2 regions of the Rhizobium sp. RU35A genome follow, and region 1 is predicted to be linked to the other one. Evidence: riboswitches for the same ligand, from Rfam matches in the RefSeq annotation. Region 1 holds a riboswitch; the other holds the start of a gene.
The links. Region 1 has a riboswitch for S-adenosylmethionine ahead of F3H95_RS04650 (O-succinylhomoserine sulfhydrylase). Riboswitches for the same ligand answer to the same signal wherever they lie in the genome.

Region 1 (11,495 bases):
GCGGGCAGCCGGAGGAATATTCGAAGGTGTCGCCCGGTTGCAGGCGTGGCTGTTCGCCCACCACGCCCGGGCCTTCCACCTCGTCCACGATGCCGTTCTGGTCGGTAATGTGCCAGTAGCGGTGCATCAGGCGGACCGTCAGGTCCGAATGGTTGGAAATCACGATGCGGTAACCCCAGACATAGCGGCTGTCATCCGGATCGGACTGCTCCTCCAGATAATAGGGCTCGACTTCGACCTCGATATCCCTTGTCCGGGCACGATACATGCGCGACACCTTCACTGCGTATCGTTAGGCATATCGTACAGTATGGGCGCAACGTCAAGAAATCCGCCGGGTTCGACGCCGTGGATTGACAGGTTTTGCCGGTCTTTCGACCGGCAAAACCAAATTTTGCTCAGGCCGAGACCTTGGCAAGGGCCTGGGCCAGATCGTCCAGCAGGTCATCGGTGTCTTCGATGCCGCAGGACAGGCGCAGCGTACCGGCGGAAATACCAAGCTCGGCGCGAGCCTCTTCGGTCAGGTTCTTGTGCGTCGTCGTGGCCGGATGGGTGATCAGGCTCTTGGCGTCGCCGAGATTGTTGGAGATCTTGATCACCTCCAGCGCATCCTGCAGGGCAAAGGCTGCATTCTTGCCCTTCAGCTCGAAGCAGACCAGGGTCGAGCCGCCGCTCATCTGGCGGGCAATGATGTCGGCCTGCGGATGATCCTTCCGGCCCGGATAGATGACGCGGGCGACCTTGCCCTGATCGGCGAGGAAATCGGCGATCCTGGCCGCGCTTTCCGTCTGCTGCTTGACGCGCAGCGGCAGCGTCTCGATGCCCTTCAGCAGCGTCCAGGCATTGAACGGCGACATGGCAGGGCCGGTGTGGCGGAAATAGTCGTGCAGGTTCTCGTCGATCCACTGCTTGTCGGAGAGGATCACACCGCCGAGGCAGCGACCCTGGCCGTCGATATGCTTCGTCGCCGAGTAGACGACGATATGCGCGCCAAGTTCCAGCGGCTTCTGGAAAAGCGGGGTGGCAAACACATTGTCGACCACCACCTTGGCGCCGATCTGGTTGGCGAGCTTGGCAACGCCGGCGATATCGACCACTTCCAGCGTCGGGTTGGTCGGGCTTTCCAGGAACAGCACCTTGGTGTTGGGGCGGATCGCCGCTTCCCAGTTGGCGAGGTCGCGGCCATCGACTAGCGTGCACTCGACACCATATTTCGGTGCCAGCGTTTCGACGATGTAGCGGCAGGAGCCGAACAGGGCGCGGGCGGCCACGATATGATCGCCGGCCTTGACCTGGCAGAGAATGGCGGCGGACACGGCGGCCATGCCGGATGCCGTGGCGCGTGCATCTTCCGCGCCTTCCAGCGCGATCATGCGCTTTTCGAACATGTCGTTGGTCGGGCTGCCGTAGCGTGCGTAGATGAAGCCGTCCGTCTCGCCCTTGAAGCGGGCTTCGGCGGCGGCGGAATTTTCATAGACGAACCCTTGCGTCAGGTAGATCGCTTCGGAGGTTTCGCCATACTGCGAGCGCAGCGTGCCGCCATGGACGAGTTGGGTTGCGGGGCGCCAGGTCTTGCTCATGCGTGTCACCACTTCGTAACAAAAAAAACCGGTCGCAAAGCAGACCGGTTTCGCACCCGGTCCTTTTAGCCACTTGTTTAACGTGGCTGCAAGCCGACCGGCCAAATCACCACGGGATAAGTTCGCATACGCCCGTGAAGCGCTTGCGTCAATTGCCTGCTTTTGCTTTTGTCGCGCGATTGAAGGATAGGGTCAATGAAACGCAACGCGGGCATTCTGGCAGATCGCGCCATCGGCGCTCTTTTCGCAGACGGCAGGCTGAAATCCGAGGCCGCGCTGGATGGCGACCAGATCCAGCCTGCGAGCCTGGATCTCAGGCTCGGTTCCAAGGCGCTGCGCGTGCGTGCCAGCTTCATGCCCGGCCCGAACCACAGCGTGGCCGACAAGCTGGAGCGGCTGACGCTGCACGAAATCGACCTCGAACACGGCGCTGTGCTGGAAACGGGCTGCGTCTACATCGTGCCACTGATGGAAAGCCTCGATCTGCCGGCCGATCTTTCCGCCTCCACCAATCCGAAAAGCTCCACCGGTCGCCTCGACATCTTCACCCGCGTGATGGTGGATCGCGCCCAGGAATTCGACAAGATCCCGGCCGGCTATCGCGGTCCGCTCTATCTCGAAATCTCGCCGCGCACCTTCCCGGTCATCGTGCGGCGCGGCTCGCGCCTGTCGCAGATCCGCTTCCGCACCGGCCATGCGCTGCTGACAGAAGCCGAGGTTCTGGCGCTGCACGAAGCGGAAATGCTGGTGGCGAGCGAGCGGCCGAACGTATCCGGCGGCGGCATTGCGCTGTCCATCGATCTGAAGGGCACCGGTCCTGACGGGTTGATCGGCTATCGCGGCAAGCACCACACCTCTGTTATCGACGTCGATCGCAAGGCCGACCATGACGTGCTCGATTTCTGGGAGCCGCTCTACAGCCGCGGCCGCGACGAGCTGATCCTCGATCCGGACGAGTTCTACATTCTGGTGTCACGCGAGGCGGTGCATGTGCCGCCGCTCTATGCGGCCGAGATGACGCCCTATGACCCGCTGGTCGGCGAGTTCCGCGTGCATTATGCCGGTTTCTTCGATCCGGGTTTCGGTCATGCCGCCGTCGGCGGGTCGGGCGCACGCGCGGTGCTGGAAGTGAGAAGCCACGAGGTGCCCTTCATCCTCGAACACGGCCAGATCGTCGGTCGTCTCGTCTATGAGCACATGCAGGAGCGGCCGGATGCGCTCTACGGCTCCGGCCTCGGTTCCAACTATCAGGCACAGGGCCTGAAGCTGTCGAAGCATTTTCGCGGCTGAGGCGTGCCGGACCCGCCTCTGGCCGGCGCTTTGCTCTTGATGGGACGAAAGCCAGATGCTAGGTCTGCTTCGCGTCGCGGGTGTAGCTCAATGGTAGAGCAGCAGCTTCCCAAGCTGAATACGAGGGTTCGATTCCCTTCACCCGCTCCATTTTCCTGAATGTTTTTCCAGAGTGCTTTTCGCAAGACCGTGTCGGCCCGATGCTGACGATCTGGTTTTTATTGCGCTTTCGGCGTGGGCAGGATTCCCTTGCGACGCATGTAGTAGATCGTGTTGGCCATGCGTGCCGGCACGCCCGACAGGCTCAGTGGCTGGCTGTCTGCGGCCAGCGCCGGGGCAATCAGCTTCTCCCGGAATTCGGCCATGACCGCATGTGGCGTGTGGGCGGCGAGAAACGCGGTGGGATCGGCGCGCATCGTGCGGTCGAAGGACATGAGGATATGCCTGAGTTCGCCCGGATTGCGATAGAGCAGCGCATCGGCGCCGAGATGATCGATATGCGCCTTCTCGCGGCTCAGCGCATAGGTGATGACCTTGCGTCCCGCCGCGAAGAATTCCGCACAGGCCAGGCCAAAGGTTTCCCCACGCTTGCGCGCATGCAGCATGGCGTCGGTGGTGGCAATGAAACGCGTCTTGGCGTCCACGTTGGTTGTGCCGGGAAGGAAGAACACGCGTGGGTGACGAATGAACGGCGTGATGTTCATGAACAGGAAGTGGATGTCCTGCCGTTGATCGAGAACCTGCGGGATCACCTGATCCTTCACGAAATCGATGTCGAAACTGGGCGCGCCTCCATAGCAGCCGAACACCGTTGCCTCGCTGGAAAGGCCAAGCTCGGCCCTGAGATCATCGGTCAGATGGGGTGCATGAACGATGTGCGGCACGCTCTGGCCGGCATGTCCCCGGCAAAAGCGGGCCAGCCAGGGTGAGACGTAGACATAGGAGCGTCCGTGGATTTCCGAGGGCCACGTCGGGAAAACGGCATGCACCATGGTCGGCACATCCGTGAAATCGACACCGTCGCGCCCGCCGCCCTTGATGGTGTAGAGCGCGTCCACCTGCCCCGCAAGGAGAAGCCGGTGCAGGTTTCCGTGGTCTGCATAAGGAACGAGTTCGACCTGCGCCGCAAATCTGGCGATGGCTTCTGCCACATTGGTCCTCGCACCCTGATTGTAGAAAACGATGCTGCGGTTTCCAAGCAGTTGCTCGTTGCCCAAGGCGTAGTCCAACAGCGCCACCGACGTGCCGCGTTCGCAAATCTCGTCTGCATTGAAGCCGATGATCAAGACACGTTCCGTTCTGCAACAGTCCAGCCGCCGAGCGGCACAGTTCTCGGTTGTCCACTTATCATCCGCCTGGCCGCGACAGCAAGCTGGCCTTGTACCGGCGAAAGCTGCGGCATGGACCTGCCATGCTCTGTCCGGACGCAGGGGGCTGGCTCTCCATATCTGCAAAAGCGCTTGTAAACCCGCGCGAAGCCACTAAGAGCGAAGCAGGCGGGCGCTACGAACAGGGTACGGCGATGAAGACAGTGCGAGTGTGGTACACGGATTTCTGGCCGGACTTCAAGCCGGAAGACCTCTTTCTGCTGGAGGGCCGCTCCGGTGATGTCGAGGTCGTGCTTGATCCGAAAAGCCCTGACGTCCTGTTCTATTCCTGTTTCGATACGGTGCACCGCACCTATGACTGCGTGCGGGTGTTCTACACCGGGGAGAATGTCCGGCCCGATTTCAATGTCTGTGATTACGGCATCGGCTTCGACCACATGTCCTTTGGCGACCGCTATCTGCGCCATCCCTTTTATCTGGAGGATCTGGCGCTGGCGGAGCAGGTGCGGGACCGTGCGCCGGTGGATGCACGCCTTGTCGAAGGACGCGGGTTCTGCACCTTCATCTATTCCAATGGACGGGCCGATCCCGTGCGAGACGGCTTCTTCCATCATCTGTCTCGGCATCGGCCGGTCAATTCGATGGGCCGCCACCTGCGCAACGATGACAGTTTTGCGCGCATGACCGGGCTGAAGCCGGTGCCTGCCAAGCTGAAGGTGATGGGTGATTTCAACTTCGCGATCGCCTTCGAGAATTCCGGTACCCCCGGTTATACGACGGAAAAGATCTTCCATGCCTTTGCGGCGCGCTGCATTCCGATCTATTGGGGCAATCCGCTCGTGGCGCTCGATTTCAATCCGCGCGCCTTCGTCAACCGTCATGATTTCCCGGATGATGACAGCTGCATTGCACATGTCATGGAACTGGCGCGCGATCCGCAACGCATGGTGGCCATGCTGAACGAACCGGTCTTCGCCGAGGGCAACGATCCCTCATTGCGCCGACAGCAGCTTGCCGATTTCATTAACCACATCTTTCATCAGGCGCCGGAGGAGGCCCGTCGCCGTACGCGGTATGGCTATGCACCGGTCTATCTCCGTCGCAACGAACCCCGCCAGCGTTCCTGGTTCAGCAAGCTCAACATGAAGCGCAAGGCCTGGCGCAAGGCGATGCGCAACCGCTGATCATCGCTGTCATCTTCCGGTCTGGTTGTTGACCGGTTCCGGTGCGCGCCCTCTGGCCGGCCTATGCGGTGTCTTCTTCCAGAAGAACGGGTTGGTGCGCAACTCGTTCACTGCCCGCCAGGCAGCATAGGAACTCATCATCCAGTGCATGGGGACGGCGATCCAGCGTCTCCCCACCTTCAGCTTTTCAAGTCCGATCATCGAGCCCATGCCGAGGCCGAGGAAGACGAGATAGCTTGCAACGACATTGAGGCCGTCCATCAGCATCAGGCCGAGGGTGAGGGTGGCAATGTCGCTGAGAGGGGTCTGGACGAGCAGCAGCACGGCCTTGAGGAACAGCACCACGATCAAAGGATGCATCAGTGCGGAAAACAGCATGCCGCCGATCAGCAGGTGGAAGACCAGCATGGCACGCCAGCCCATCTGCCTTGTCGTCAACAGGGGGTGTCGCGTCATGACCAGCCAGGTCTGCAGCCAGCCCTTGAACCAGCGGGTGCGCTGGCCGATCCAGACGCTGCGGGCGATCGGCGCTTCCTCCAGGGTCTGGCAGCGCAGTGTTTCCGACCGATAGCCGAGACGGTAGAGCCTGAGGCCGAGATCGGCATCCTCCGTCACGTTGAACGGGTCCCAGCCACCCACCTGGCGCAGCACGGCGGTACGGAAATGGTTGGAGGTGCCGCCGAGCGGCAGCGGCATGCGATATCGGGCCAGCATCGGCAGCAGACCGCGAAACAGTGCGGCATATTCCATGGCAAACAGCGCGCTGATGTGGTTCTCGTCGACATTCGAGATGATCAGCGGGGCCTGCAGGCAGGCAAGCTCCGGTCCGCTGGTGCGGAAGCGCCGATAGGCCTCTTTCAACTGGCCGGGGTGCGGCCGGTCTTCTGCGTCGTAGATCGCGAGAAATTCGCCGCGCGCTGCGCTGAGCGCATAGGCCAGCGCCTTCGGTTTGGTGCGTGGATGGTAGGGTGGAACCTTCACCACTTCGAAATGCGGTGGCAGTTCCAGCGCGGCAAGCGCCGCCAGGGTTTCGCTGTCGTCCCGTTCGCACACGATCTTGATATCGAGCCGCGAGCGCGGCCATTCCAGCCGCTGCAGGCTGGCGATCAGTTGCGGCACCATGTCCGCTTCGCGATAGATCGCGACCATCACCGAATAGACCGGCAGGGATGTCTCCGGCGGTAGCGCGACAACGGTTCCCTTTCGTCTCTGGTGCCGCTGCTCGATGATCGCGAGCATGCGCAGTGCCAGACAGGAAAAATAGAGGATCGCGATGATGCCATGCAGCAGCGGCAGCATTCGGTCTGGTGCGGCAATGCAGACCGCCACCAGCGCGGTGACAAAGCTGCCGACGACCAGGCCCTGGCTGCCCGTGGTGATGACGCGAGCGGAGAGATGCGGCTGCGTATCGAACAGCTCGGTGGCAGCCTTGCGTACCCGTCGGGCTGATCCCGCCTCCCACACGGCCGCCCGCAGCACGGATGGTGTGGTAATCACCAGACCATCGCGCAGTTCAGGCTTCTTTGCCAGAAGAGCGGCGAACTCCGGCAGCTTTTCCGCCCGCGGCACCATCGCAATCTGCGGGGCCCGGTTCGGGAAGATCATCCGCACCTGCAAGGGCTGGCAAAGCTGCGTATCGAGGCCATCCAGGTCCATCACCGTCGCAGGGTCGATATGCTCCAGGAAGGGCAGCCGGAAGAAGTGCGCAATCCGGCGATAATAAGCCTGTTCGGTGAGTTCGCCCGTGTGCAGAAGCTCTGCTTCGATGGTCGTACCGTTCTCCGCTGCGTCCGCCGCCAATTCCGCAATGCGCAGGGCTGAAAAGCCCAGCGTCACCAGCACGGAAGCTTCCGTGTCGTCCTCCTGACCGGCATCCAGGATATGTCGCCATCCCCGCTGTGCCTGCACCAGTTTGCGCAATTCCGCCATCGTGGGCGGATATTCCCCCGTCTCACTCAAGCTGATACACCATACCGCAAGAGTTGCGCCCATATCCCCATCATGATCATAATCAGACACGCAATGGTTTCACCTGGCAAAACTGAGGGTTTCTCGCAAAAGATGCAAAATATTCTCTTGCTCCTTGCGATGATCTTGATGGCCGGGGCGCCCGTTGCGCGGGCGCAGACGTCTGAAATGCCTGTTCTGTTCGATGCAGACGAGCGGCTGGGGCGCCCGGATCTGTCCACCTTGCCGCGTCTTCGGGTGTTGACCACGGTCGATTTCCCGCCCTTCAGCTTTGTGGACCAGACTGGTCGGTTGTCCGGATTTCATCTGGATCTCGTGCGGGAGATCTGCCGGGAACTGGCGATCGAGGCCAAGTGCCAGGTCCAGGCAATCCCCTTTGCGGATCTGGAAGCGGCGCTGGACGCGGGGGAAGGAGAGGCCGTTGCCGCCGGCATTGCCGTGACGCCGGCCCTGCGCGAGCGTTTTGCCTTCTCCCGGCCCTACATCACCATTCCTGCCCGCTTCGCGCGCAATCGGGAGGTGGACCTCAAGGGCAAGGCGGCAGATGCGCTGGCGGGGCGCTCCGTCGGCGTCGTGAAGGATACCGTGCATCAGGCAATGCTGGCGAGCTTCTTTCCAAAGTTGCGGGCGGTCCCCTTTGCGGATCAGTCTGCCATGCTGGACGCACTGAAGGCGAAGACGATCGATGCCGCCTTTTCCGATGGCCTGCGTCTGCCCTTCTGGGTTGCCGGAGAGGCATCCGGACAATGCTGTGCCCTCTATGACGGCCCCTACCTCTCCGAGCGCTTCCTTGGCGAAGGCCTGATGCTGATGACGCGCAAGAACACGCCGCAACTGGCGGAGGCCTTCGATTATGCGCTGGCGCAGCTGGCCCGCAAGGGCCGCCTGCAGGATATCTACCTGCGCTATTTCCCGAACGGCTTCTACTAATTCGACAATCGCCTGACGGCCGATTGTTCTCCTGATGGACCGCGGCGACCTGAGAGCCGGAACACCTCCGTCCGGGAACCGGCTCTACTGGCTGGCCCAGATGATCCGGGCGATCCATTCCACATCCGCCATTTCGAAGCTGCGATTGGGGTGGGATGGGTTCAGCGAGCCGAGTTCGATCGTCCGGGCGCTCTGGCGTAGCAGCACCTTGGCCATGACTTCGCCTTCGCGGGTCTTGAGAACGACACGGTCGCCGCGCCGGATCTGGGCGCCGGGCTCCACGATCAGCCGGTCACCGTCGCGGTAGAGCGGCAGCATGGAATCGCCCTGCACCTCCAGCGCATAGACGCCGGCCTTGCGGCCGGGATCTGTCGGGAAATCCACCACGTCCCAGCCCTGGCCCGCAGGAAAGCCGCCATCATCGAAGAAGCCGCCGGCGCCGGCCTGGGCAAAGCCCAGCAGCGGAATGGCGCTGGCCTGTGGCGGAAACGATCCTTCCGGCAGGCCGGTCCGCGGCGTCATTGCCTGCGGCATGTAGCTCATGAACTGATCGAGCGAAACGCCGGTCGCCTCCAGCACCTTGGCGAGTGATTCCGTCGAGGGCCAGCGCAGACGTCCGTCCGGTCCGTGCCGCTTGGACTTGTTGAAGGAGGTGGGGTCAAGCCCGGCGCGCCGCGCGAGTCCGGATGCGGTCATGTCGTGCCGTTCCGCCAGCGTATCAAGCGCCTTCCAGATCGATTCGTGCGACAACATTGCCGTTCGTGCTCCCAGCCTCTGTCCGGCACCTTTTACGCCATGCAGGGGCGCAAAACCGGCCCGGCCGGCCATGCTTGTCTGCACCATCGGCAAGAGAGCAGCCCACAGGATGCTCTCGTCCTGCTTCGCACAGGCGCTCGGGCTGCCTGCCGAATATGCGGGTGTTTCGACGGTTCCGACGTTAGGCGTCCGGGAACCCTAGTTTTAGTGAATGCTTGAGGTGGAGTAAAGCGGCAAAGGAATAAAATCCTTCTTTGCCTGCGGTTCCCGCGTCAGGCCACAAGCGCCATGTTGATCTTGCCCAGCTTGATCACGGCCTGGGTGCGGCTGTCGACATTGAGCTTGAGAAGGATCGCGGAGACATGGGCCTTGATGGTGGCCTCGGACACACCGAGTTCATAGGCGATCTGCTTGTTGAGAAGACCTTCGGCCAGCATGGAGAGCACGCGGCTCTGCTGCGGCGTCAATGTTCTCAGCCGCTCCATCAGGTCGGCGAGCGCGGGATCTTCGTCCTGCAGCGGCGCATAATCGGTGGGCGTCCAGACGCCGCCGTCCAGCACGGTGCGAATGGCGCTGCGGATATCATCCAGGCCGGAGGATTTGGAGATGAAGCCGGATGCGCCAAGTTCAATCGCACGCCGGATGGTCGCAGCATCGTCGCTGGCCGAAACGATGATGATGGGCAGGCTCTGCACTTCGGCACGCAGCGACATCAGGCCGGAAAAGCCGCTGACGCCCGGCATGGCAAGGTCCAGCAGCATGAGATCCGCCTCCGGGTGGGTTTCGGCTGCCTGTCTTGCAGCATCGAAGGTTCCGGCCTCGATCAGACGCGGCTGTTCGGCAATTCCGCTTAGGGCCTGGCAAAGGGCGCCGCGAAACAGGGGATGATCGTCCGCAATGATGATTGTCAGTTCCTGCATGTCCACACCCCCTCCCAAGGGCATAGTCTGCTTCCTACCCGTTTATATTCTTAGTCCTGCATTAACTGCGAAACAAGTCTAAGTTTCAGGGGGTGTAAACTGGCGTGCGGCCATGTCGTGCGTGCGGATGTCAGGTGCGATCGGGCTGTGGCGTCTCGTGTCCGCGAAACTCTTCGATCATGTCCATGAAGCGGCGCAGGAAACGCTCCATGATGGAGAGAGACTGCTCGATCTCCGTCTCGGTGGGCGCGGTGCGGGCGCCGATCTTCTGCTCCAGCGCGGCGATGCGCTTGTCCAGCCGGTCGATCTCCTGCTCCCAGGCCGCGCGTTCGTCGGCCGCCAGCCGGCAGGTGAGGCCGGTCGTCTCCTCGCGGCAGGCACTGACGGCGCCCGTCTGGCGGTCCAGCCGGATGAAGCCGTGGTCGGTGCGTTCCAGCTGATAGCGGGGCGCGCTATCGGCTGCCGGGCGGAGTGGCTGCTGCGCCGCTGCCGGTGAGAGGCCGGCAGCAAGAAGCATGCTCAAGGCAAATATTCCTGCGCGCATCGCGTGTGTCCTTCCTCTTGAACGAGGTGAAACCGCATCCATATCGCTGCGATGCTCGGCGGGCGGCATGGACAATGGCTGCGGTTTGCGGCAAAGCCTCAGCGTCTCCAGACGCAGAGGAGCAGCCGTTGAGCAGCATCATATACAAGATCGTAGCGGACGATTTATGGCAGGAGGCCAGAAAGGCCGGCGTTTTTGCCGGCGCGCCCGTCGATCATGCCGATGGCTTCATCCATTTTTCCACGGCGAGCCAGGTCATCGAGACTGCCGCCCGCCATTTCGCCGGGCAGAACGGCCTGCTGCTCGTGGCCGTCGATACAGCAACGCTCGGCGAAAGGCTTGTCTTCGAACCGTCGCGGGGCGGCGCCCTCTTTCCGCACCTGTATGGCACCCTGCCGCTCGGTGCGGTGCTGTGGGAAAGGCCGCTGCCGCTCTTGCCCGATGGTACCCACCAGTTTCCGGAGCTTTCCTGATGTCCGTTTTCGATCTGCTGCGCGCCCCGCTCTTCACTCTCGACCCGGAAACGGCGCATGGGCTTTCGATCGCTGCCCTGAAAACGGGTTTCGTGCCGTCCTGCAGCGTACCGCAGGACGAGCGTCTGCGGGTGCGCGTTGCAGGCCTTGATTTTCCCAATCCGGTCGGTCTGGCCGCCGGCTATGACAAGAATGCCGAGGTTCCGGAGGCAATGCTGCGGCTGGGCTTCGGCTTTACCGAGGTCGGCACGCTGACGCCGAAGCCGCAGGCTGGCAATCCGCGCCCGCGCATTTTCCGTCTGGTGGAGGATGAAGGCGTCATCAACCGTCTCGGCTTCAACAACGAGGGGCATGAGGCGGCCCTCAGCCGCCTGTCGGCCTTGAAGACGACGGGCATCATCGGTGTCAATATCGGTGCCAACAAGGACAGCGCGGATCGTATTGCCGATTATGTCGCCGGCATCCATCGCTTCGCCGGCGTTGCCCGCTATTTCACGGTCAACATCTCCTCGCCCAATACGC
Region 2 (11,495 bases), on a different contig from region 1:
GGGCAGCATCCGGCGCCACCAGCGGCAGGCCGCGCGCCTGGCGAATAATGGCGGCGGTAAAGACGGGCACGGCAGCCACCGCCAGCACATGATGTGGCTCGGCGCTGTCGTCTGGCAGCGCCGCCAGCAGAAGCCGCAGCGATTCGACGGGGCTGAGATGCGCCAGCCCCGGCAACAGCGGCTGCATCAACGCAAAGGCGCGCACACGCGCCTTGCCGAGACGGGCAGCGATCTCGCCGGCGGACAGCGACTGCGGCACAAGACCGCTCCACAACAGTTCCAGCACCTCTTCGAACCGATGACCGGCCAGTTGCTGCAGGTGATGGCCGGCAATGATCAGTTCGCCTGCCTGTCCGTCCACATGGCTGAGACGGGTTTCGGCGGCGATCACGTTGTCGAGGCCGGGAGCGGGGCTCTCGGCGGCCAGAACGGGGGTCAACGCGGCGGATGGGCTCATGGCAAGTCTCCTCAGGATGATGAAGGCCTTGAGCATGTTGCGCTGCACATATATGGTCAATCTTGATTCATCCAATCAATGTCAGATCGATCATGACCCAGCCCGACAAGTTCCTCGATGCCGAAGGTGCCGCCGTGACCCTCGGCATCAGCCGCGCCACCCTCTACGCCTATGTCAGCCGTGGCCTGATCCAGACGACGGGCACCGATGAAGACCCGCGCCGCCGGCTCTACAGCATCCACGACATCGAACAGCTGAAGAAGCGCAAGAACGTCGGACGGCGGCCGAAGGAGGCTGCCGCCAATGCCCTCGACTTCGGCCTGCCAGTACTTTCCTCCTCGGTGACGCTGATCGAGCATGGCCGGCTGTTCTATCGTGGCCAGGATGCGCTCTTGCTCGCCGAGCAGGCCAGCCTGGAAGACATCGCCCGGCTTTTATGGGATTGCGGCGAGGCCGATCCGTTCCGCGACCCCAAGGCGGAGCCGCAGGGCTGGAACGACGGGCTGCTTGCCGCCACCGAAAGCCTGCCGCTGACGGAACGCTGCCAGGCGCTGATGCCCTTCGTGGCGGCTGGCCGCGCCACGGCCTGGAAACGCGAGTCCCGAAGGCTCTGGCCGGGCGCGGCGGCGCTGACCCGCAGCATGGCTGCCGCCTGCCTCGCGCGCCAGCCGGACGGGCGCCCGGTGCATCTCCATCTGGCCGACCATTGGGGACTTGATGCCGCAGGCGCCGATCTCATCCGCCGCGCGCTGGTGCTGCAGGCCGATCACGAGCTGAACGCCTCCGCCTTTGCCGTGCGGGTCACCGCCTCCACCGGCGCTTCGCTCGGCGCCTGCCTCAATGCAGGGCTGTCTGCGCTGAGCGGCCCGCGGCATGGCGGCATGACGAGCCTCGTGGAACTGCTGTTCGACGAGGTGGAGCGGGAGGGCGATGCGGCCGAGGTGGTGGAAACCCGCCTGCGACGCGGCGATGGCATGCCGGGTTTTGGCCATCCGCTCTATCCCGACGGCGACCCGCGGGCGGACGGCATCCTTCCCCATCTGCCCGCAGACCCTCTGACGGCGGATCTGCTCGCCGTGATGGAGGAGACGGCGGGGCTGCGGCCGACCTGCGACGTGGCGCTGGTGGCGCTGCGCCGCAGGCTTGGCCTGCCGCGCGGTTCGGCGCTGGCGCTCTTCGCCATCGCCCGCACCACCGGCTGGATCGCGCATGCGCTGGAGCAGACGGAGGACGAGCGGCTGATCCGCCCGCGCGCCCGTTACGTCGGCCCGCCGCCCGGCTGATTCTTTTTTCAAAAAAATCGCTCGGGCTGCGGAATAGAGTGAGGGTCTGATCCGTATACTGGGGCATGAGCGACAAGAAGCACCCCTTCGATGTTCTGAACCAGCTGGCGACGCTGAGGCGCTACGCCCGTTCGCTCGTCCGCAATCCGGACGATGCGGAAGATCTGGTGCATGACGCGCTGGTCAAGGCCTACGAGCGGAAGGGCACCTTCCGCACCAACGCCAACCTGCGCAACTGGCTGCTCTCCATCGTTCACAACACGCATATCGACCGCCTGCGCCGCAAGCGCTCGACGGAGGCACGCCACCAGGCCGCGGCAGATCTCGGCGAAACCGCACATCATGCCGATCCGGATCAGTCGATCCGTCTGAGGCAGCTGCGCGAGGCCTTCTTTGCCCTGCCGGACGAGCAGCGCGATGCGCTGCATCTGGTGGCAATCGAGGGCCTGTCCTACCAGGAGGCGGCCGATGCGCTGTCCATCCCCGTGGGCACGCTGATGTCGCGCCTGTCGCGCGCCCGCGCAAGGCTGCGCGCCTTCGAAGAAAACGGCCGTCGCCTGCCAGCCGCAGGCAGCCATCTGACCATCATAGAAGGGGGCCGCGATGACACCCGTTGACCCGATCCAGTCCGCCGATCTGGAAGCCTATGTGGATGACCAGCTTGATGCCGGTCGCCGCATCGCGGTGGAAGCCTATCTCTCCGAACATCCGGAGATCGCCGCCCGCGTGATGGCCGATCTGGCCATCAAGGGCGAGTTGCGGCTGGCGCTGGCCGAGGGCCATCAGCGGCACGGTCGCCCGGACACGCGCGAAGCCGCCCGCCGGCTGCAGAGCGCGCTGGCGCGCGGCCGCCTGTTTCGCTCGCTCCAGAGGCTGGCTGCCACCGTGGCGCTGATTGCCGTCGGCTGGGGGCTGAGCCACCAGCTTGGCCCGCTGACGGTGTCGGAGGTGGTAGCCTCCGTGCCGCCGCCCGCCTTCGTGGAAGAGGCGCTGCGCGCGCATGGCACCGCGATGCTGCGAGAAACCATGCCGTCCCAGAAGGAAACACCGCAATACGACCCGGCGGAGATCCGCTCCGCCACCGCGATCGTGATGCCGGAGATCCCGAAGGACTGGAAGGTCAGCGACGTGCAGGTCTTCCCCTCCGCCTTCGGGCCGAGCGTGGAAATGGCCATCACGCGCGATGCCGATATTCGCCTGTCCCTGTTTGCCGTGCGTCCCGGCAGCTTTGCCGTGATGCCGGTCGCCATCGCCAGGGAAGGCGACGTGCAGGCGTCCTACTGGCAGATCGGCGAGGTGGCCTATGCGCTGGTCTCCCACGCCGAAGATGCCGTCAACCTGAAGGGAGAGGCCGAACGCCTCGCCCGTTCGCTTTACTGAGTAACCTGAGGAGCACATCATGAACCCCCGCTTCGGATACAATCCGGCGATCCAGTCGCAGGCGGCCTTCGATGAAGGCCTGCGCCAGCACATGCTGCGCGTCTACAACTACATGGGCCTCGGCCTTGTCATCACCGGCATCGTGGCCTTCATCGTCGGCACCACGCCGGCGCTCTACGTGCCGATCTTCTCCAGCCCGCTGAAGTGGGTGGTGATGCTGGCGCCGCTCGCCTTCGTCTTCTTCTTCTCGTTCAAGCTGCAGACCATGTCGGCCTCGGCCGCGCAGATGACGTTCTGGGCCTTCTGCGGCGTGATGGGCCTGTCGCTCGCCTCGGTGTTCCTGGTGTTCACCGGCGCCAGCATCGCCCGCACCTTCTTCATCGCCGCCACCATGTTCGGCGCCACCAGCCTTTATGGCTATGTGACGAAGCGGGACCTCGCCAAGTTCGGCTCCTTCCTGATCATGGGCCTGATCGGCGTGATGATCGCCTCGATCGTCAACATCTTCCTCGGCTCCAGCGCCCTGCAGTTCGCGGTCTCGGTCATCGGCATCTTCGTCTTCGTCGGCCTGACCGCCTGGGACACGCAGAACATCAAGGAACAGTATGCCGAGAATTTCGACCAAGAGAGCCAGCAGAAGCTCGCCGTGTTCGGTGCGTTGTCGCTCTATCTCAACTTCGTCAACATCTTCCAGCTGCTGCTGAGCCTTACCGGCCAGCGCGAAGAGTAAACCCGGTCCATATCTATCCGAAGGAGGAAACAACCCATGGACTACAACGACCGCCAGGCGATCGAGGGTCTGTTCGGCAAGCTCTCACGCGTGGAGAGCCAGTCCGGCCCGCGCGATACGGAAGCGGATGCCTTCATCCGTGATCGCATCGCCGCCCAGCCGGGTGCACCCTACTTCATGGCGCAGACGATCGTTGTGCAGGAACAGGCGCTGAACGAGGCGCAGGCGCGGATCGAGCAGCTGGAACACCAGCTGGCGAGCCGCCCGGCGTCCGGTGGCGGCTTCTTCTCCAGCCTGTTCGGCAGCGCCTCGCAGCCGGCCGTCCAGCGCAGCCAGCCGCAGGGCATGGCAACCACGTCCGGCATGCCCGGCCAGCCGCAGGCCGGCCCCCGCAATCCCTGGGGCCAGCAGGCGCCGGGTTATGGCGCGGCGCCCGGTTACGGTCAGGCCCAGGGTTTCGGTCCGGGCTTCGGTCAGGGCCAGCCCGCCCGCGGCGGCGGCTTCCTGGCCGGCGCAGCGCAGACGGCAATGGGTGTCGCCGGCGGCGTGCTGCTCGGCAATGCGATTGCCGGCATGCTCGGCGGTGACGAAGCGCAAGCTGCCGAAGAACCGGCGGCCTCCGACACCGGAGCAGCCGATAGCGGTGCCGACGATATGGGCATGGAAGAGGAATCCTTCTTCTGATCCTCCCTGACGTAACGAAATGGCCATGTTTCCATGGCATGGCCATTTCCCATGACCGCATCGTGCTTCCCATCCTTATCCGTTGAGTGATCGATGGCTCTGATTTCCCAACCATCGATGCCCGACAACGATGATGCCGAACCGGCCCCAAACGGCCGCCAGGACAGCTTTTCCACCATCCTTCGCGCACTTGCCGACGACGAGACGCGTACCCGCATCTCCGTGGCGGATCTGCTGGAGATCATGAAGGACCGCGCCTTCGGCGCATTGATCTTCATCTTCGCCATGCCCAACACCATTCCAACGCCGCCCGGCACCTCGGCGATCCTCGGCATTCCGCTCGTGTTTCTCAGCCTGCAGATGGCGATCGGCCAGAAACCATGGTTGCCCAGGCTGATTGCCGGACGCTCGATGCTGCGCAGTGATTTCGCAGGGATGATCGACAAGGCAAGCCCGTGGATCATGAAGGCGGAGCGCATGCTGAGGCCGCGCTATGCGGCCCTGTCGCAGCCCGCCATGGAGCGGGCGATCGGTGTGATCTGCCTCGTTCTGTCGATCATCCTCGCTCTGCCCATCCCGCTCGGCAACATGCTGCCGGCGGTGGCGCTTTGCGTGATGGCCTTCGGCATTCTCGAAAAGGATGGTGTCTGGGTGGTACTCGGCATCCTGATCGGCATCGCCTCGCTGTTTCTCGTGGCGGGCGTGCTTTATGCCATCGTCAAGGCGATCATCTTCTTCGCCGCCTCGATCTTTGCCTGATCAGAGCGTGAAGCCGTCCAGACGCGCCGACAGCGCCCGGATGCCCTCTTCATCGGCATTGGCGAAGGCAAAGCGCAGATAGCCTTCCTGATCCGGGCCGAAATAGCCGCCGGGAATGCAGGAGACACCCGCCCTCTTCGCCAGCGCCTCGGCAACCGTCGCGGAGGAAACACCGGCAAAGGGATGGCGCACGAAGGCGAAATAGGCACCGACGGCGGCCAGCTGCCAGTCCGGCAGCCCCGCCATCACATCCTTCAGCGCCTCGGCCCGTCTCAGGATCTCCAGCCGGTTTTCTTCCCGCCAGTCGGCAAGCCGCGGCAGCGCCTGTTCGACGGCCGCCTGGGCGGCACGCGGCGCGCAGATCTGCAGATTGTCCATGATCTTGGCCACCTCTGCGATGAAAGCCGGACCGGCCGTGATGGCGCCCAGCCGATGGCCGGGAATGCAGAAGCTTTTCGAAAAGCTGTAGAGCGAGACAACGAAATCCTGCCAGCCATCCCGACGGAAGAGAGCATGCGGCGCCTCGCCCGCCGAGGGCAGGAAATCGCGATAGGTCTCGTCGAGGATCAGCCAGACGCCGCGCTCCCGGCAGAGATCGGCAATGGCTGCCAGCAGGTCCGGAGGATAAACCGCACCAGTCGGATTGTTGGGCGAGACCAGCGCCAAAGCCTTCACACCGGTATCCAGCGCCGCGGCCACGGCCTCGATGCGCGGCAGAAAACCGTCTTCGGCGCGGCAGGCGACGAAGCGGGTGCCGATGCCGAGCATGGCGAGCGTCGTCTCATGGTTGAAGTAATAGGGCTCGGTCATCAGCACCGTATCGCCGGTGCCCGCCACCGCCATGACCGCGCAGATGAAGGCCTGATTGCAGCCTGAGGTAATATGGATGTTCTCCGCCACAAGCGCTGCACCATAGAGGTCGGCAACATGGGCGGCATAGGTCTCGCGCAGCTTTCGCTCCCCCTCGATCGGACCATAGCCGGTATAGGCAAGCGACGCGGCAGTCTGACCGAGAAGTTCGAGCATCACCGGATGGGCCGGATAGCCGGGAACCGCCTGCGAGAGATCGATCAGCGGCCCCTTTGCCCCGCCATAGGCGCGCGCCCAGGCCTGCACGGAGGGCACCGGTGGCGGGGAAATGCGATGGACGAGGCTGTTGAAGACAGGCTTTGGCGCGGGCATGCGAAACATCCGGGGACGGGAGCGGGAACTGGCAGGCGAAGCCGCGCAAGGGGCAGATGGGCGCGCGTCGTCGCAGTGGCGGACGGTCCTGCCGCTCCACCTCGCCCTTGCGGACGGGGCGGAACGGACAGGCGGAGCGTGTGGCGATCAGCTTCTGGAGAAGACGTAGTCGGTTTCCTGGCGCAGAACCTCGCCCGGCCGCAGCACGGCATTCGGGAAGCCCGCATGGTTGATCGCATCCGGCCAGATCTGCGTTTCGAGGCAAAGCCCGGCATAGGGGCCGTAGAGCTTGCCGGCAAGGCCCGGTACCGTCGGCTTCAGCTTGAAGCCGGCATAGAGCTGAACGCCGGGCTCGGTGGTGCGCACTTCCAGCGTGACACCGGAATTGACGCTGCGCACCAGGGCGACCGATCGCTTCTCGACCCGCTCGCCGGACAGGCAGAAGTTATGGTCGAATTCCACCTGGCCGCCATCCGGGCCGGTGCGGCGCACGGGCCCGAGTTCACGCAGATCCATGGCGCTGCCGGCAACCGGCACCAGCGTGCCGGTCGGCACCTGATGCTCATCCAGTTCCAGGTAATGGTCGGCGGCAATCATGATGTCGTGGCCGAGAACGTCATCGCGACCATCGAGGTTGAAATAGGTGTGCTGGCAGATATTGGCGAGCGTCGGCTGGTCGGTCACGCTTTCGTAGAGGACGTTGAGAACGCCATCCGCCTTCAGCTCATAGGTCGCTGTTACCGTGCAGTTGCCGGGATAGCCGCCACGGCCATCAGGATCGGTCACCTGCAGGATCACCTTGTTTTCGGAATGGGCGACGATCGTCCAGTTGGTCTTGCCAAGTCCGTCGCTGCCGCCATGCAGGTGCGTGTCGCCGTTCTGGTTGAGGTCGAGCTGGTAGCTCTTGCCATCCAGCGTGAACTGGCCCTTGCCGATGCGGTTGGCAACGCGGCCGGGCGTCGCGCCGAAATAGGAGGAATATTTCGGATAATCATCGAAATGGTCGAAGCCGAGCACCAGCGGCGCGTCATGGCCTTCAAGACGCAGGTCCTGGATCACGGCGCCCCAGGTGATGACATGCGCCGTCAGCCCGCCCCCGGAAATCTTCACCCGGTAAACCGTTTCGCCCTTGGGAGTGGTGCCGAAGATCTCGCCTTGCGTCGTCATGTCTGCCTTCCTGTTTTCGCTCCGAAGCGGGCGCAAACTGCGCCATTTCCGGGCCCTTGGCAATGCGAAACAAAGGCTCAGCGGGACAGCTGCCGGGTGGCGCGATCCAGCCCCTCCAGCGTCAGCGGAAACATCCGCTCCTCCAGCAAGCGGCGCATCAGCACGAGCGACTGGGTGTACTCCCAATGCGCCTCCGGCACCGGATTGATCCAGGCAACCCGGCGGAAATGGCCGGTGATGCGCGCCATCCAGGCGGCCCCCGGCTCCTTGTTCCAGTGTTCGACGGAACCGCCCGCCTGGGTGATCTCATAGGGGCTCATGGTCGCATCGCCGACGAAGATCACCCGGTAATCGGGCCCATAGCTGCGCAAGAGGTCGGTGACGGGCAGCCGCTCGGACCGGCGGCGGTTATCGCGCCACACGCTCTCGTAAAGGCAGTTGTGGAAGTAAAAATGTTCCAGATGGCGAAACTCGGCGCGGGCGGCGGAAAACAGTTCCTCCACCACCATCACGTGATCATCCATCGAGCCGCCGACATCGAAGAACATCAGAAGTTTGACCGCATTGCGCCGCTCGGGCCGCGTGCGCACGTCGAGATAGCCCTGTTCGGCGGTGGAGCGGATGGTGCCGGGCAGATCCAGTTCGTCGGCCGCCCCCTCGCGCACCCAGCGGCGCAGACGCTTCAGCGCCACCTTGATGTTGCGGGTGCCGATCTCGCGGGCATCATCGAAATCGCGGAACTCCCGCTTGTCCCACACCTTCACCGCCTTGCGATGACGGGAGGTGTCCTGGCCGATGCGGACGCCTTCCGGATTGTAGCCATGGGCGCCGAAGGGCGAGGTTCCGGCCGTGCCGATCCATTTCGAGCCGCCCTGATGGCGCCCCTTCTGCTCTGCCAGACGCTGCTTCAGCGTTTCCATCAGCCTGTCGAAACCGCCGAGCGCTTCGACCAGCGCCTTCTCCTCCGGCGTCAGGTGCTTTTCCGAAAGCTTGCGCAGCCAGTCGTCCGGCAGCGCCTGCGTCTCCATGCCCTCGGCACCGGAGACGGCTGAAAGCCCGCGAAAGACCTGGGCAAAAACCTGGTCGAACCGGTCGATATGGCGCTCGTCCTTCACCAGCGCGGCACGCGCCAGGAAATAGAAGGCCTCCACGTCGAAATCGGCAAGCCCCGCCTCCATTCCCGCCAGAAGATCCAGGAATTCCCGCAGCGTCACCGGGATCCTGGCATCCTTCAGCGCAAGGAAGAAGGGAATGAACACGGGCTCGTCCTTCAGAGGGTTCCGATCTGCTCCAGATCATACGGCGTCGTCTGGTAGATCTCGTTGATCCAGTTGCCGAACAGAAGATGCGCGTGGCTGCGCCAGCGGTTCTGCGGCGGCAGTGAGGCATCGTTATGCGGAAAATAATTGTGCGGCATCTTGATGGGAATACCGGCATTCACGTCGCGGAAATATTCGTCCGCGAGCGAGGTGGAATCATATTCCACATGGTTGAACATGTAGAGCCGGTTGCCCTTCTTCTCATGGACGAGGCAGACGCCCATCTCCTCGGATTCCATCAGGATCTCGAGGCCCTTCACCGTCTCGATATCCGCACGGCGCACTTCCGTCCAGCGCGAGACGGGCACCTGGAAATCGTCGGAGAAGCCGTTGAGATAGATGGAGGACGGGCAGAGATTGCGGTGACGATAGACGCCGAACGCCTTCTCCTTCAGCGCATGCTTCGGCACCTTGTGGAAGTGATAGATGGCGGCCATCGCGCCCCAGCAGACATTCAGCGTCGAATGGACATTGGTCTGTGTCCAGTCGAAGATCTGCTGCATCTCGTCCCAGTAGGTGACCTCTTCATAGTTGATCGTCTCCACCGGCGCGCCGGTGATGATGAAGCCGTCGAACTTGCGGTGCTTCACCTCCTCCCAGGTCTCGTAGAAAGACAGGAGATGATCCTCGGAGGTGTTCTTGGCCTTGTGGCCGCCGATGCGCACCAGCGAGAACTCCACCTGCAGCGGCGAGGCGCCGACAAGGCGCGCCATCTGCACTTCGGTCTTGATCTTGTTCGGCATCAGGTTGAGCAGACCGATCTGCAGCGGGCGGATATCCTGCCGCACGGCCACCGTCTCGGTCATCACCCGCACGCCCTCGTTCACCAGCGTTTCGAAGGCAGGCAGGGTATCGGGAATCTTGATCGGCATGGTTCGAACTCGACAAAAACAAAAAAACCGGTGGCGATACATCGCAACCGGTCCGGGGAAGCTTACATGTCTTCTCGCGGCCCTTTAGCGACTTGTTTAACGTGGCTGCAAGCCGGCCGGCCAAATCACCACGATGAAATGCTTAAATAGGCTGTTCTGTCGCGAAGGTCAATCAGGACGCAATGCCGTGTCCTGGCGGCAGCGCAAAGAGCGCCTCGCCCATGCCAAGCCCGAGCCTTCGAGGCGCCTCGCTCAAGGCGATCCAGTGCAGGCGGAAACGGATGGGCGGACTTCCGTCGAACGGCGTCTCCTCCCAGTGAAGCCAGCTTTCGGCAAAAGGGCCTGAGAGCGGCAGATGAAAATAATGCCGCCGGTGCGTGATCGGCCGCCCATCCCGCACAAAACGGTAGTCATGGCTGAACAGCGGCTGAGGGTGGGAAGCGGGCTCAAGCCCGGTTTCCTCGAAAAACTCGCGCGCCGCCGCCTGTGCAGGATCTTCCCCGGCCTCGACGGTTCCGCCCGGCACCTGCAGCGGCACCTCGGGAAAATCCGGCTCGTCAAACACCAGCAACCGGCCATCCCAGACGGCGTAGATCAGAACCTTGACTGCGTCGGCCATCAGCGCTCTCGCCGCGCCATGAAGGCCATGCGCTCGAACAGGTGGACGTCCTGCTCGTTCTTCAAAAGAGCGCCATGCAGTTTTGGTAGCGCGGTCTTCACGTCGACGCCGAGATCGTCGGGATCAACATCGTCGGCAACCAGCAGCCGGATCCAGTCCAGCGCCTCGGAGGTGGAAGGTTTCTTCTTGAGACCCGGCATCTCGCGGATCTCGTAGAAACGGGTCAGCGCCGCACGCACCAGCCGCTGCTTGATGCCGGGATAATGCACCTCGACAATGCGCGACAGCGTCTCGGCATCGGGAAAACGGATGTAGTGGAAGAAGCAGCGGCGCAGGAAGGCGTCCGGCAGTTCCTTCTCGTTGTTGGAGGTGATGATGACGATCGGGCGCACTTTCGCGCGCACGGTCTCGCCGGTCTCGTAGACGTGGAACTCCATGCGGTCGAGTTCCTGCAACAGGTCGTTCGGAAACTCGATATCGGCCTTGTCGATCTCGTCGATCAGCAGCACCACCTTTGTCTCTGCGGCAAAGGCCTGCCACAGCTTGCCGCGGCGGATGTAATGCGAAACCTCGTTGACGCGCGGATCGCCGAGCTGGCTGTCGCGCAGGCGAGACACCGCATCGTATTCGTAAAGCCCCTGCTGCGCCTTGGTGGTGGACTTGACGTTCCACTCGATCATGGACAGGCCAAGCGCTGCCGCCACTTGGCGGGCCAGTTCCGTCTTGCCGGTGCCGGGCTCGCCCTTCACCAGCAGCGGACGCTCCAGCCGGATTGCGGCATTGACCGCCACCATCAGGTCCTTGTCGGCAATGTAATCGGCCGTTCCGGTAAACTGCATCTCTCTTCCCGCTTGCATGCTCTGCAAGACAGGACGGTAAAGAGACGGCCCTGGTTTCGCAAGCGGCACAACGGGACGCATGGCGCATGGACGGAATCCGACACCGTGGCAGGATGAGCGGAAATCCGCTTGTATTCGGCCCACGTTCTGTCACGCTGTGTCTGGCATCCAAGGATGCTTCGACGCAGGCACCGGCCGACGACC

Region 2: linked by a shared signal. The riboswitch ahead of metA (homoserine O-succinyltransferase) and the one ahead of F3H95_RS04650 (O-succinylhomoserine sulfhydrylase) in region 1 are both predicted to bind S-adenosylmethionine.

Annotation. Positions count from the first base shown of each region.
Region 1 covers NZ_FTMR01000001.1:917,076-928,570, reverse strand. The annotation lists gene apaG (Co2+/Mg2+ efflux protein ApaG) at 1-268, opposite strand, end outside; gene F3H95_RS04650 (O-succinylhomoserine sulfhydrylase) at 399-1,580, opposite strand; SAM riboswitch at 1,625-1,703, opposite strand; gene F3H95_RS04645 (2'-deoxycytidine 5'-triphosphate deaminase) at 1,776-2,870, shown strand; tRNA gene F3H95_RS04640 (tRNA-Gly) at 2,947-3,020, shown strand; gene F3H95_RS04635 (glycosyltransferase family 4 protein) at 3,089-4,156, opposite strand; gene F3H95_RS04630 (glycosyltransferase family 10) at 4,393-5,382, shown strand; gene F3H95_RS04625 (glycosyltransferase family 2 protein) at 5,392-7,341, opposite strand; gene F3H95_RS04620 (transporter substrate-binding domain-containing protein) at 7,471-8,280, shown strand; gene F3H95_RS04615 (helix-turn-helix transcriptional regulator) at 8,365-9,033, opposite strand; gene F3H95_RS04610 (response regulator transcription factor) at 9,309-9,956, opposite strand; gene F3H95_RS04605 (hypothetical protein) at 10,087-10,473, opposite strand; gene F3H95_RS04600 (DUF952 domain-containing protein) at 10,629-10,973, shown strand; gene F3H95_RS04595 (quinone-dependent dihydroorotate dehydrogenase) at 10,973-11,495, shown strand, end outside.
Region 2 covers NZ_FTMR01000006.1:238,037-249,531, forward strand. The annotation lists gene F3H95_RS15395 (citrate synthase/methylcitrate synthase) at 1-457, opposite strand, end outside; gene F3H95_RS15400 (citrate/2-methylcitrate synthase) at 550-1,740, shown strand; gene F3H95_RS15405 (sigma-70 family RNA polymerase sigma factor) at 1,806-2,357, shown strand; gene F3H95_RS15410 (anti-sigma factor) at 2,344-3,120, shown strand; gene F3H95_RS15415 (Bax inhibitor-1/YccA family protein) at 3,140-3,850, shown strand; gene F3H95_RS15420 (DUF2076 domain-containing protein) at 3,887-4,534, shown strand; gene F3H95_RS15425 (exopolysaccharide biosynthesis protein) at 4,628-5,293, shown strand; gene F3H95_RS15430 (aminotransferase) at 5,294-6,475, opposite strand; gene F3H95_RS15435 (aldose epimerase family protein) at 6,623-7,642, opposite strand; gene F3H95_RS15440 (VWA domain-containing protein) at 7,720-8,901, opposite strand; gene metA (homoserine O-succinyltransferase) at 8,913-9,833, opposite strand; SAM riboswitch at 9,898-9,975, opposite strand; gene F3H95_RS15450 (NUDIX hydrolase) at 10,006-10,455, opposite strand; gene F3H95_RS15455 (MoxR family ATPase) at 10,452-11,291, opposite strand.